Linked DNA regions of Limosilactobacillus reuteri. Each later gene encodes a partner of the first gene's protein in a complex. Links are inferred from orthologs where the notes say so. Each region holds a gene or a part of one and is shown on either strand. Other genes may lie near its edges.

Evidence for each region.
Region 2: the proteins of tsaD (region 1) and tsaE are in contact, whole or in part, in a crystal structure (PDB 6N9A), measured with the Thermotoga maritima proteins. The link is inferred for Limosilactobacillus reuteri from one-to-one orthologs. Residues at the interface, in WP_004082750.1 of Thermotoga maritima: Cys10, Asp11, Arg49, His50, Leu82, Gly84, Gly135, Gly136, Glu154, Thr155, Leu156, Asp157, Asp158, Ser159, Glu162, Asp165, Lys166, Arg169, Leu170, Tyr175, Lys213, Thr214, Leu217, Tyr218, Gln221, Arg222, Asn324; in WP_004082108.1 of Thermotoga maritima: Leu37, Gly38, Lys46, Lys57, Val59, Lys60, Ser61, Thr63, Phe64, Thr65, Leu66, Met67, Val69, Pro71, Tyr82, Arg83, Leu84, Asp86, Asp88, Phe89, Asp93, Ile128, Asp130, Glu131, Arg134.

The regions. Positions count from the first base shown.
Region 1 is NZ_CP059275.1:1,053,117-1,061,360, forward strand. Bases 2,739-5,738 are described here. They hold tsaD (tRNA (adenosine(37)-N6)-threonylcarbamoyltransferase complex transferase subunit TsaD), read left to right. Parts: upstream 2,739-3,722; coding sequence 3,723-4,754; downstream 4,755-5,738. Other genes in these bases: HHK02_RS06175 (glutamate-5-semialdehyde dehydrogenase), read left to right, coding at 2,739-2,948; proC (pyrroline-5-carboxylate reductase), read left to right, coding at 2,949-3,722; rimI (ribosomal protein S18-alanine N-acetyltransferase), read left to right, coding at 4,755-5,309; tsaB (tRNA (adenosine(37)-N6)-threonylcarbamoyltransferase complex dimerization subunit type 1 TsaB), read left to right, coding at 5,310-5,738. Outside these bases: HHK02_RS06160 (pyridoxal phosphate-dependent aminotransferase), read left to right, coding at 1-128; HHK02_RS06165 (carbon-nitrogen family hydrolase), read left to right, coding at 129-914; proB (glutamate 5-kinase), read left to right, coding at 915-1,703; more of HHK02_RS06175, read left to right, coding at 1,704-2,738; more of tsaB, read left to right, coding at 5,739-6,035; UDP-glucose 4-epimerase GalE, read left to right, coding at 6,036-7,031; HHK02_RS06205 (Ppx/GppA family phosphatase), read left to right, coding at 7,032-8,003; HHK02_RS06210 (RNA degradosome polyphosphate kinase), read left to right, coding at 8,004-8,244.
Region 2 is NZ_CP059275.1:484,215-490,033, forward strand. The notes cover bases 236-3,234. They hold tsaE (tRNA (adenosine(37)-N6)-threonylcarbamoyltransferase complex ATPase subunit type 1 TsaE), read left to right. Parts: upstream 236-1,505; coding sequence 1,506-1,964; downstream 1,965-3,234. Other genes in these bases: HHK02_RS02815 (uracil-DNA glycosylase), read left to right, coding at 236-530; pta (phosphate acetyltransferase), read left to right, coding at 531-1,505; HHK02_RS02830 (GNAT family N-acetyltransferase), read left to right, coding at 1,965-2,474; HHK02_RS02835 (PAS domain-containing protein), read left to right, coding at 2,475-2,897; HHK02_RS02840 (3'-5' exonuclease), read left to right, coding at 2,898-3,234. In the rest of the region: more of HHK02_RS02815, read left to right, coding at 1-235; more of HHK02_RS02840, read left to right, coding at 3,235-3,434; murB (UDP-N-acetylmuramate dehydrogenase), read left to right, coding at 3,435-4,331; rbsK (ribokinase), read left to right, coding at 4,332-5,255; rbsD (D-ribose pyranase), read left to right, coding at 5,256-5,651; fucP (L-fucose:H+ symporter permease), read left to right, coding at 5,652-5,819. UniProt on the Escherichia coli protein: Required for the formation of a threonylcarbamoyl group on adenosine at position 37 (t(6)A37) in tRNAs that read codons beginning with adenine.

The sequences.
Region 1 (8,244 bases):
TGGCAGTAGCACCAGGCAATGGCTTTGGCAAGCACGGTGAAGGTTATGTGCGGATTGGCCTTTTGATTGAGCCAGCACGACTGACGGAGGCCGTTGAGCGGATTGCTAAATTGAATTTATTTAGTTAAATGAAACGCAAAATTGCATTAGCTCAACTTGATATTCAATTAGGAAATCCTGCCGAAAATTATCAAAAAGCTAAACAAGCAATTGAAGAAGCTGCTAGTCACCATGCAGATATCGTTGTCTTGCCGGAGATGTGGAATACTGGCTATGCCTTAGATCAATTAGCAGACTTGGCAGATGAAAACGGTCAAAAGACACAAAAATTTCTTAGTGAGTTAGCGTTAGAAAATCAAATTAACATTGTCGGTGGTTCAGTAGCGGTGAGATGTGGACAATCTTTTTTCAATACAACCTATGTTTATGATCAAAAGGGAAATCTAATTAGCAGTTACGAGAAGGTGCATTTATTTGGACTAATGAATGAAGACCGATATCTAAAAGCCGGGCAAAAAGAAAATCACTTTGAATTAGCTGGGGTTCCGAGTGCAAGTTTTATTTGTTATGATTTGCGATTCCCCGAATGGATTAGAACAGTCGCTCGTTATGGAACTGATATCTTATATTTTTCGGCAGAATGGCCAAGCAAACGGATTAAACAATGGAAAATAATGCTTCAGTCACGGGCAATTGAAAATCAAGCCTTTGTAGTCGCGGTCAATCGTGTTGGGACGGATTTAGAGAATAGCTTTAATGGTCATTCGTTAGTAATAGATCCGCTTGGGCAGATTATCCATGATGCAGGAGAAGTTGAACAAGTAAGTTATGCAGAAATTGACTTAGCGCAGTTAGCACAGGTTCGGGGGCCGATTCCGGTGTTTAAGGATCGCCGACCAAGTCTTTATCATTGAATGACTCATAAAATACAAAAAGTAGTTGTTAAGATTGGTACGAGTAGCCTTGTTCTTCCTAATGGAAAAATTAATTTACGAACAATCGACCAACTTTCATTTGTCCTTGCGACATTAAACAATCAAGGATACCAACTTATTCTTGTTTCCTCGGGAGCAATTGGCGTTGGTCTTGCAAGTTTGGGATTAACAGATCGTCCCGCCGAAATAGCACAACAGCAAGCCTTAGCATCTATCGGTCAGGCTGCTTTAATGCGAATCTATTCGCAACGATTTTTAGACTATCAAACGCACGTCGCCCAACTTCTCCTTACCCGTGATGTGCTCACTTATCCCGTCAGTCGCCAGCATACGCTTAATACAATTAATGCTTTACTTCAGCAAAATGTGATTCCAATCGTTAACGAAAATGACCCCGTGTCAGTTGATGAGCTTGATCATTACACTACTTTCAGTGACAATGATGAACTCTCTTCCCAGGTAGCTATTGCCATTGACGCTGACGAGTTAATCATTCTTTCGGATATCGATGCCCTTTATGACAAAGATCCGCATAAATTTCCTGACGCACAAATCATTAAAGAAGTTCCATTCCTAACGACGGAAATAGAGAACGTCGCAAGCGGTAGCAGCACTAGGTTTGGAACAGGAGGAATGGTAACTAAATTACGGGCAGCTGCCACAATGATGCAAGCAGGTAAACAAATGATTTTATGCAATGGTCGTGACCCTAAAATTCTTTTTGATATTTTTGATGGTCATACTATTGGTACTCATTTTGGAAAATAGATGAACCAAGATTTAATTACAATTGGAAAAAGAGCCCAAATCGCTGCAAACAAACTAGCTTTAATGAACACTGCCACCAAAAATAAGGCATTGCTTCAATTGGCAGATGATTTAATCAAAAATAAAAACCAAATTATCGCTGCCAACCAACAAGACTTGGTCGCCGCTACCCAGATGCCAACTAAATTTACAGATCGTTTAATGGTCAATTCCCAACGTATCGCAGACATGGCTAATGGTCTCCGAACAATCGCCGACTTGAACGATCCCACTTCCCAAATCGATAAGGGATGGATTACCAAAGATGGGTTGCAAATCCTTCAACGGCGCGTACCATTAGGGGTAATTGGCATTATCTTTGAAGCACGACCAAACGTAGCTGTAGACGCGACCGGCCTCACATTCAAGAGTGGCAATGCAGTTATTCTACGGGGCGGAAAAGAAGCTATCCAGACTAATACTGCCTTAGTAAAAATTCTTCGTGAATCATTACAAAGTCAACATTTACCGGTCGATGCGGTTCAGCTTATTACCGACACTAGTCATGCGATTGCTGATGAAATGATGAATCTCACTGACTACATTGATGTCTTGATTCCACGAGGCGGCCAGGCCCTTATTCAGCGGGTTGTAACAACAGCTACGGTTCCAGTTATCGAAACTGGTGCGGGTAATTGCCACATTTATATTGATAAGGATGCTGACCTAACAATGGCGACCAATATTACTGTAAATGCAAAAGTACAACGGCCTTCTGTATGCAATGCCGCTGAAAAATTACTTATCCACCGCGATATTGCCGCTGAATTTCTTCCTGTTATTGCCAAAGCTTTAATGGAACATGGCGTCCAATTACGCGGTGATGAAATGGCGTGCCAATTAGTATCAACTATCCGTCCCGTTACTGAGGAAGATTGGGAGACAGAATATAATGATTTAATTATGGCCGTAAAAATTGTTGATTCCCTTGATGATGCAATTAACCATATTAATCACCATAGTACTCACCATTCAGAATCAATTATTACAAACAACATTACCCGGGGACGCTACTTCCAACAAGCCATTAATTCTGCCTGTGTTTATGTTAATGCCTCTACGCGGTTTACTGATGGGGGAGAATTTGGCTTTGGCGCTGAAATTGGTATCAGTACCCAAAAACTCCACGCCCGGGGACCAATGGGATTACAACAATTAACAACAATCAAATATGAAATTACCGGTAATGGGCAAGTTCGGAAATAAATGAAAATTACAATTATTGGTGTCGGAAATATGGGAAGCGCAATTATGAAGGGATTAAGTCGTACGCAAAATTTTACCCTCAGTGCGATGAACCCTGTTAATTCACGTGTTACAAGCCTTGCTAAGAAGCTCGGGTTTAAACTCGTTAATACAAACAGTGAAGTAGTTAACCTTACACCCGATATCGTAATTTTGACTACCCCGGCCCCTATTACAACCGTAGTCGCTAAAGAATTAGCCGTCCTTAACGATCACACTATTTTTATCTCTGCCGCTGCTGGAATTACTCACGAAGACTTAGCCAAAGTGCTTCCGAATAAAGAAATTGTTAATATTATTCCCAACACACCAGTTGAAGTTAATGCCGGCACAATTGGTCTTGCCTTGCCAACCGGAATTTCTGCTGAAGCAATTTCAAAAGTAATGACTGTTTTAGATAGTCTTGGTGATGTCATCAAAGTTCCAGAACGACAACTAGATATAATTGGTGTTATCGGCGGCTGTGGCCCTGCATTTGTTGATGTGATGATGGACGCAATGAGCGATGCCGCCGTCAAGCATGGCCTCGATCGTCAAACTGCATATGAAGTTATTGCTAGTATGGTAAAAGGTACGGGGACACTAGCCTATGATAGCAAGCTTGCTCCAGCATTATTACGTGATCAAGTAACATCACCAGCAGGTACAACAATCAAAGGCGTGGAAGCATTGGAGAAAAATGGTTTCCGTTACGCCATGATGGATGCCGTTGACAAAGCAAATGGTGAATCATAAATGACAGAACGCACATTAACCTTAGCGTTTGAATCAAGCTGTGATGAAACAAGTGTTGCCGTAATTGAAAATGGAACTAAAATCCTTTCCAATATTGTTGCAACGCAAATCGATAGCCATCAACGTTTTGGTGGAGTAGTACCAGAAGTAGCTAGTCGACATCATATTGAACAAATTACCAAGTGTACAAATGAAGCTTTAGAGCAAGCGGCTGTAGGCTATGATGACCTAGATGCTGTTGCAGTAACATACGGTCCAGGATTAGTCGGGTCATTATTAATTGGTGTGACAGCAGCAAAGGCCATCGCATGGGCTCATAACCTTCCGTTAATTCCGGTTAACCACATGGCAGGTCATATCTATGCTGCACGCTATGTTGGGGAATTCAAATATCCACAAATGGCATTGTTAGTTTCCGGTGGACATACGGAATTAGTTTATATGCCATCTGAACATGAATACCAAATTATCGGTGAAACACGTGATGATGCTGCCGGTGAAGCTTATGATAAAATTGGTCGCGTGTTGGGAGTCAATTACCCGGCAGGAAAAACGATTGATGAATGGGCGGCTAAGGGTAAGGACACTTTTAATTTCCCACGAGCAATGGAAAAAGAAGATAATTATGACTTTAGCTTTAGTGGGCTGAAGAGCGCCTTCATCAATACAGTTCATAATGCAGACCAACGTGGAGAAAAATTAGATAAATATGATCTTGCAGCCAGTTTCCAACAAAGTGTCATTGACGTGCTTGCCGAAAAAACAATGCGGGCGTTAGATGATTACCCAGTAAAGCAACTGATTTTAGCTGGTGGGGTCGCTGCAAATCATGGTCTCCGTGCTCGTTTAGATCATGACATGAAGAAATCTCATCCTGATGTACCGATGCTGCAAGCACCGTTGAAATTATGTGGTGATAATGCTGCAATGATTGGGGCTGCTGGTTATGTTAACTACAAGCATGGCGACCGTGCAGGATTAGATTTGAATGCAGTACCGGGATTAATGTTCGATCGAATTCAGAATAAATAAATGTTCGAGAAGTTTAAAGAATGGTTTATCAATACGACCAATCCTACTAAACGACCGATCCTTGAATTTACACGACGAATAGTAATGATATCTGGTCATCAATACATGGTCCGGATGGCAAAGGAACAAGATATTCAAACCTTGGTAGAAATTGAAGAAAGAATCTATGGAAAAGCACCATGGAGTTATGCTGCTTTCCGCATTGAACTCCAACGGCCGTGTGATCGACTATATTTAGTTGTTGAGGATGACCAGCAGATTGTTGGCTTTATGGGAACAGCCATTGATTGGTACCATTATGATTTGCATATTACGAATATTGGCATTACACCAAGTTACCAAAATAAAGGAATTGGAACGTATCTTATTTCAACTGCCAAAAACTATGCCCGGCACTTAAAATTACATTCGCTGAGTTTAGAAGTACGAGTGTATAACGTATCAGCTCGTCGCTTATATGAAAGTTTAGGCTTTCGTAATCAGCATATTAAACCACGTTATTACTTAGATAATCACGAAGATGCCGTGGATATGCAAGCAAACTTACTTAGGTAGATGAAGATTCTAGCCGTCGATACATCCAACCACCCAATGAGCGTAGCGTTGGTTGAAGATGAGCAATTGTTGGCAACGACAACCCTTAATATGGTTCGCAATCATAGTATTTATTTAATGCCGGCAATTAGTAAGTTATTTAAGTTAGTTCAGTGGCAGCCAACAGATATTGATCGGGTAGTGGTTGCACAGGGACCAGGATCTTATACAGGAGTACGAATTGCAGTTACAACCGCTAAAGTATTGGCTGATACAGAAAAGATTGACTTAATTGGCGTATCAAGTTTAGCAGTATTAGCACGTAATGTAGTTCCAACATCATCAGCAATTATTGTTCCTTTCTTTGATGCACGACGAGGAAATGTATTTGCTGGTGCTTACCAGTGGGAAAATGGCGAGTTAGTAAATAAAATAGAAGATCAACATCTAGGGATTGATGTTTTGCTTAATCAACTTGCAAAATTAGATCAACAAGTTGTTTTGGTAGGTCATATGACTGATAAAATTCAAGCCAAATATGATCAATTACCAGCTAATGTGACCCTTTTGCCACGATCTTATAGTATTCCGTCAACTTATCAATTAGCTCTTGCAGGTAAAATGAAGGAACCAGTTAAAGAGATTGACCCTTTTGTTCCGCATTATTTACGAATTACTGAAGCAGAGGCTAATTGGCAAAAACTTCATCCTGGAGAAAAAAGAAAAAATTATGTTCGAGAAGTTTAAATGTCAATTTTAGTTGCTGGTGGTGCCGGATATATCGGTTCCCATATGGTAAAAGATCTTATTGAAAATGGTGAAGATGTAGTAGTGGCTGATAACTTATCGACGGGTCACCGGGATGCGATTAATCCCAAGGCTAAGTTTTATGAGGGTGACATTCGTGATCGTCAATTCTTAGATAAGATTTTTGACAATGAAGATATTACTGCAGTTGTTCACTTTGCTGCTTTCTCAATTGTACCTGAATCAATGAGTAAGCCATTGAAGTACTTTGATAACAATACTGGCGGAATGATTACTTTGCTTGAAGCAATGCATGATCATGATATTAAGTATATTGTCTTCAGTTCAACCGCTGCTACTTATGGGGTTCCAGAACACATGCCAATTAAGGAAACGGACCCACAAAACCCAATTAACCCATATGGCTTGAGTAAGTTAATGATGGAAGAAATGATGGCTTGGGCTGATAAAGCTTACGGTATTAAGTTTGTTGCCCTTCGTTACTTTAATGTTGCCGGGGCTGCCACTGATGGTACGATCGGTGAAGATCACGGTCCAGAAACGCACTTAGTTCCAATCATTCTTCAAGTTGCGCAAGGCAAGCGTGATGAATTGAGTATCTTTGGGGATGACTACAACACACCAGATGGTACCAATGTTCGTGACTATGTCCATGTTATGGATTTAGCAGATGCTCATATTCTTGCTATTAAGTACCTTAAGGAAGGTAACAAGAGTAATGCCTTTAACCTTGGTTCATCCACTGGCTTCTCTAACAAGCAAATGCTAGAAGCAGCTCGAGAAGTTACTGGTAAACCTATTCCAGCTAAAATGGCACCACGCCGTCCAGGAGATCCAGATTCATTAGTTGCTGCTAGTGATAAGGCTCGTAATGTTCTTGGATGGAGTCCTAAGTATGATGATGTTCACGACATTATTGCAACTGCTTGGAAGTGGCATTCAACTCATCCAAAGGGTTATGATGATCGCGACTAAATGAGCAATGAGCAGTACCTTGCAATTCTTGATTTAGGTTCAAATTCAGTTCGGCTTAAAATAACAAAAATTCAAGATAACGGGAGCTTTGAAACGGTTCAATATGAAAAAAGATATGTTCGCCTCGCTTCTAATATGGGGCCAGAAAAAATGTTGAAGTCAGCTCCTGTAAAGCGGACTATTGATGCCCTAAAAGAATTTCGAACAATTTGTGATCGATACCGTAATAAGAAATTGACAATTATTGCGGTGGCGACTGCTGCGGTTCGTCAAGCACAAAATCAACTGCAATTTCTTGAAAAGGTCAAGCAAGAAACGGGCTTTGAAATTCATGTAATTAGTGGAGAACGAGAAGCATATCTTGACTATGTTGGTGTTAATCAGACTCTTCCAATTGATAAGGGAATAATTGTTGATACTGGAGGAGCAAGTATGGAATTAATCTCGGTGAATAATGGGGAAGCAGAAGAAGCGATTAGTATTCCGATCGGTTCAGTTAGCATTTCGCAAACCTACCATCTTGAAGATCAAATTAATCCAGCTGATTTATTTGATGCCATGATTAAAATTGATGAAGTTCTTTCTCAACAATTATGGCTAAATCGGATGCGGGAGACAAAAATTGTGGCACTCGGGGGATGTAACCGTGCATTAGCAAAGGTATATCGGTGGCAACAAGCTCTTAATCCTAATGAAGCCAGACCAGTTCATGGGCTAACAATGCGTTCAGAAGAAGCCTTTTTGATTATGCGGCAGCTATTAGAAACGGATCGCCAGACGCGGGCAGGAATCCGTGGAATTACGAAAGTGCGAGCGGATGTAATTGTTGGAGGACTTCTCCCCCTTATCTCTCTTGTCCGGCAATTGTCAATTAATGAGATTTGCTTTAGTAATAGTGGATTAAGAGAAGGTTTATTATTTAAGTACCTTGAGCAGCAAATTAATTTTGATCAATTAAAATCCTCGCTATAAATGTATAAGGAGTTTTATAAGCCGCAGAATTATGTTAATCGAGAATTGAGTTGGATTGACTTTAATGGCCGAGTACTGGGAGAGGCAACTGATACTGCTAATCCTTTGTTAGAACGTGCTAACTTCTTGGGAATTACTCAAAGCAATGTTGATGAATTTTTTATGGTGCGGGTTGCATCGCTTCATAAGCTTGCTGCTGCCAATGTTACTACTACTGATGCGTCTGGTCTGACTCCAGAAG
Region 2 (5,819 bases), 570 kb from region 1 along the record:
TTAGTAAGGTTAAAGTTGTTATCCTTGGTCAAGATCCTTATCATGGACCAAACCAAGCTCATGGGTGTAGTTTTTCAGTACTGCCTGGGGTACCGGTCCCGCCTTCATTACAGAATATTTACAAAGAATTGCAAAGTGATTTAGGTTGTACACCGGTAAATCACGGCTATTTGAAGAAATGGGCTGATCAAGGTGTCCTGTTGTTAAATTCGGTTTTGACAGTACGAGCAGGGCAAGCATATTCTCACCGTGGACATGGCTGGGAGCAATTAACAGATGCGGCGATTCATGCTTTATCTGAACGTCCTAAACCAGTGGTGTTCATCTTGTGGGGACGAGCTGCTCGAAATAAGAAACAGTTAATTAATACGAAGACAAATATCGTTCTCGAATCAGCTCACCCGAGTCCATTATCTGCTAACCGTGGATTCTTTGGGTCTCGACCATTTTCTAAAACAAACGAAGCACTTCAGGCAATGGGAGAACAGCCAATTGATTGGCAACTGCCTGCCGAACCAAATTATCGTTAAATGGAATTATTTGATGAGATTGCTGCAAAGATTAAGGGACAAAACAAGACCATTGTTTTCCCTGAAGGTGAAGATAAGCGGATTTTAGGAGCTGCTGTCCGTTTAAAGAAAGATAATTTAGTAGAGCCAATTTTACTTGGTGATGAAGAAGCGATTAAAGAAGTTGCAAGTAAAAATGGTTTTGATCTTGCTGGCCTTCAAATTATCGATCCAGCAACTTATCCAGAAGACGATAAGCAAGCAATGTTTGACTCATTAATGGAACGGCGCAAAGGGAAGAATACTCCTGAAGAAATTCAAAAGATGCTTGAAGATGTGAGCTACTTTGGAACGATGCTTGTTTACATGGGAAAGGCTGATGGAATGGTTTCTGGTGCTGTTCATTCAACTGGGGCAACTGTTCGGCCTGCATTACAAATCATTAAGACTAAGCCTGGTGCCCATCGAATTAGTGGGGCTTTCCTCATGATTAAAGGCGATCAACGTTATATCTTTGCTGATTGTGCAATTAATATTGAATTGGATGCGCCAACAATGGCTGAAGTGGCAATTCAAAGTGCAGAAACAGCTCGCTTATTTGAAATTGATCCTAAGGTTGCGCTTCTTAGTTTTTCAACTAAGGGTTCTGCTAAGGGCGAAATGGTTACCAAGGTTGCGGATGCTGCTAAGCTAGTTCATGAATTGGATCCCGACTTACCAGCTGATGGTGAACTACAATTTGATGCTGCTGTTGTCCCATCAGTAGGTGAACTTAAAGCCCCTGATTCAAAAGTTGCTGGTCATGCCAATGTCTTTATTTTCCCAAGTCTGGAAGCAGGGAATATTGGTTACAAGATTGCGCAACGATTTGGCGGGTTTACAGCAGTTGGTCCTATTCTTCAAGGACTTAACGCACCGATTGCAGACCTTTCACGGGGATGTAGTGAAGATGATGCTTATAAGGTTGCAATGATTACCGCAGCACAAGCATTGTAAATGGAGAGCTTAACGTTAACGAATCGTGACGCAACAATTGCCCTTGGAAAGAAAATTGGTCAGCAATTAGTTGCCGGGGATGTGCTAGTCTTAGACGGTGATTTAGGAGCAGGCAAGACTACTTTTACCAAGGGATTGGCTGCAGGGTTAGAAATTCCTGATATCATTAAAAGTCCTACTTTTACAATTATTCATGAATATCAAGATGGACGTCTCCCCTTATACCATATGGATGCATATCGCTTAGAAAATGGGGGAGCAGAAGATCTCGGACTTGAAGAATACTTTGATGGTGATGGAGTTTCAGTTGTTGAATGGGCTGAATTTGTTGAAGATGAATTGCCAGCTGACTTTTTAGCTATCCACTTCAAGCGAACAGATGATGATAATACTCGTGTTCTGGAATTTGAACCCCATGGACAGCATTTTGACCAAATTGTAAAAAGCGTGGTGGGATAAATGGCAGATGACATTTCGATAAAGCTAGCAACGAGTGAGGATGCCGGGGCTGTTTTGCAATTTTTACGGGTAACTGCAACTGAAAGTGACGCGGTATTAGTTCCGCATTTAAATGAGATTAGTGAAAAGACAGAAGCAAAAAATATCGATTTAATAAATCAATTTGATGATTGTGTTATTTTACTTGCGATGCTCAGCGAAGAGATTGTGGGGATGGTTACTGTAATGGTATTAGATCATCAACCGACAACCGGTGAATTAGGAGTCGTGGTACGGAAAAAGTATTGGCGAAACGGAATCGGTCGCTTATTAGTCGATGAAGCAGAATATTGGTTTAATACTTATAGTAGTTTAGAAAATTTGGTCCTGACAGTTTTTGAGGATAATATTCCGGCAATTAATCTTTATCAGCAATTACACTTTGTTACAATAGGAAAAACAGTTGAGCAGGGTCGTAATGTCCTGCAAATGCAATACGATAATAAAAAAGAGGAAACAATGGAAAAGTAAATGACAGATATTAATCTTAAAGGTGGAAAACTAAGTATTGAACAACTTAATACTATTTTTGAAACCATCCCCGTAGAATTCGATTTCATTGATGAAAATGATATCATTCGCTGGTCATCAGCTAATCGGCATCGTTTATTCAAGCGAACGGATGCAGACTTAGATAAACATGTGCTTGAGGTTCATCCCGGGCATAGTCAAGGCCATGTTAAGCAAGTACTTCATGATATGCATAGCGGAGACCGTGATTCAATTAGCATTATGATCAAGCATCATGGTCAACCTGTAAATATTGCTTTTTATGCCTTACGTGATGATCAAAATAAATACCTTGGATGTGTAGAGGTAACGCAAGATGTTAGTAAACAGCAAACAAAGGGATCCTTCTGGCGAAACATTATGCAAGTCCTACATAAAAAATAAATGAATTTTATAGCAATGGACTTTGAAACTGCTAATGGTAAGCGTTACAGTGCATGTTCGCTCGCACTCACAATCGTTCGGAATGGACAAATTGCCGACGAATTTTACACCCTAATTAATCCTCATACTAAATTCTTTTGGCGTAATACACAGATCCACGGTATTCATGAACGTGACGTCCAAAATGCGCCTGATTTTCCAGAAGTATGGGAACATATCAACCAATTCTACACTCCTGATAAATTAGTTATTGCCCATAATAATCGATTTGATAATAGCGTTTTAAGGAATACGTTAGAACATTACAATATCGAAGTCCCCGCCTACCAGACGCTCGATACCGTTGCTTCAAGCCGCCAGTTGATTCCAGGATTAACAAATTATAAACTTAATACTGTTTGTGACGCGTTAAATATTGACCTTCATCACCACCATAATGCTCTTGATGATGCCCAGGCTTGCGCTAACATTCTGCTTTATCAAAGCAAGCATTTTACCCCACAACAGATTCAGCCCTTTATTAATTTAATCGGCTAAATGGCTAATTTGATGAACGAATTTCCTGATATTGAAATTAAACAAGATGAACCATTAATGAATTACACCTATACTAAAACAGGAGGTCCAGCTGACTGGTTGGCTTTTCCCGAAACGATTGACCAGGTAAAAGAATTGGTTGATTATGTTCGTGAGCATAAAATGGGCTTAACGGTTTTAGGAAACGCCAGTAATTTGATTGTTGGCGATGGCGGTATAGATGATTTAACAATTATTCTTACGCGGCTTAATAAAATTGAAGTTCATGATAATAAGGTAACGGCACAGGCAGGAGCATCTTATATTGCAACAACCGAGGCAGCCCGTGATAGTGAACTTACTGGATTAGAATTTGCTGCTGGTATTCCGGGCAGTATTGGTGGGGCTGTCTTCATGAATGCCGGTGCATATGGTGGTGAAACTAAAAATGTTGTTTCTGAGGCTACCGTAATGCTTCCCGATGGAACGATCAAACATCTTACGAATGAAGAATTAGACTTTGGCTATCGGCATAGCAGTATTCAAGATAATAATGGTGTCGTGTTGGATGCTACGTTTGCTTTGGAACCGGGTAAGTATGATGATATCAAAGCAAGGATGGACGACCTAAATGAACGGCGAGAGGCTAAGCAGCCATTAGATCTCCCATCTTGTGGAAGTGTCTTTAAACGGCCAGAAGGATATTATGCCGGAAAGTTGATTCATGATGCTGGATTGCAAGGATATACTTCAGGTGGAGCGCAGGTTTCGACTAAGCATGCCGGCTTTATCGTTAATATTGACCATGGAACCGCAGCAGACTACGTAAATGTTATCCATCATGTCCAAAAGACAGTTAAAGAAAAATTTGGTGTTGATCTTGAAACCGAAGTAAGGATTATCGGCCGGCAAGATTAAATGAGCAATAATGTAGTTGTTTTAGGAAGTATTAACGTTGATACTACTTATCACGTTGATCGCTTCCCTCAACCTGGTGAAACCATTTCAGCAGTAAGTAAGAGTTCTGCTCCTGGTGGTAAGGGTGCCAATCAAGCAGTTGCAGCAGCCCGCTCTGGTGCCAAGACGGCTTTTATTGGGGCAGTTGGTTCTGATAAAGAAGGAGCTTACATGCTTGAATCATTGGCTGATGATCATATTGATACACGCCATATCATGACTGATAAGTTACATGGCACTGGTAGTGCTGCGATTACTTTAGATGCTAATGGTCAAAATGACATTATGGTATATGGCGGTGCTAATCAAGCAATGACCACTGATGTTCTTGCAGGTATTGATGATGTTTTAGAAGATGCTGACTTTTTAATTAGTCAATTTGAAACACCACAAGAAGTGGCTTTAGATGCATTTAAGCAAGCTAAAAAATACGGTGTTACTACTCTTTTAAATCCAGCACCAGCTCATGAGATTTTACCAGAGTTATTAAAATATACAGATGTTATTACGCCTAATGAAAGTGAATGCGCCTTATTAACAGGTATTGAAATTACTGATGAAGAATCAATGTTAAAGAGTGCTGATTACTTCCGTGAACGGGGAGTTAAGCACCTTTTGATTACTTTAGGCTCAAAAGGAGTATTTTACTCTACACCTACAGCTCATGGATTAGTTCCAGCATTTAAGGTTAAGGCAGTTGATACTACAGCAGCTGGTGATACATTCCTTGGGGCATTAAGTTCACAATTAGAAAAGGACTTATCAAATGTTGACAAGGCACTTGTCTACGCACAACGAGCATCTAGTTTGACTGTCCAACAAATGGGAGCAATGCCTTCTATTCCAAACCATGATGCGGTTATAAAAGCATTAGCAGAAAATTAAATGAAGAAAACAGGGATTATTAATTCAGAAGTTTCAGCTGTCGTGGCTAATATGGGACATATGGATTGGTTATCAATTGGTGATGCCGGAATGCCCGTTCCATTTGGTACTAAGAAGATTGATTTGGCTGTTGATAAGGAATTGCCAAGCTTTATGGACGTATTGAATAATGTTCTTAAGGAAATGAAGGTTCAAAAGATTTACTTAGCTGAAGAAATCAAGGATCAAAATCCAGAACAACTTGAAAATATTAAGAAGGCATTACCAGATGTTGAGATTGCATTTATGCCTCATAGTGAGCTTAAGAAGAGTCTTGCTAAGACGCATGCCTTTATTCGGACAGGGGAAATGACGCCATACTCAAACATTATCCTTGAATCAGGCGTAACATTTTAAATGGAAAATGAAGTAAAAAAAGATAAGGGACAAAGTTGGGTTCAACTGTCAGACGGTTATTTAAGTCGGACACCAATGTTCCAATTTGTTATTTTATGTTTAATCTTCCCATTATGGGGAGCAGCGGCCAGTCTTAATGATATTTTGATTACACAATTTAAGACGGTT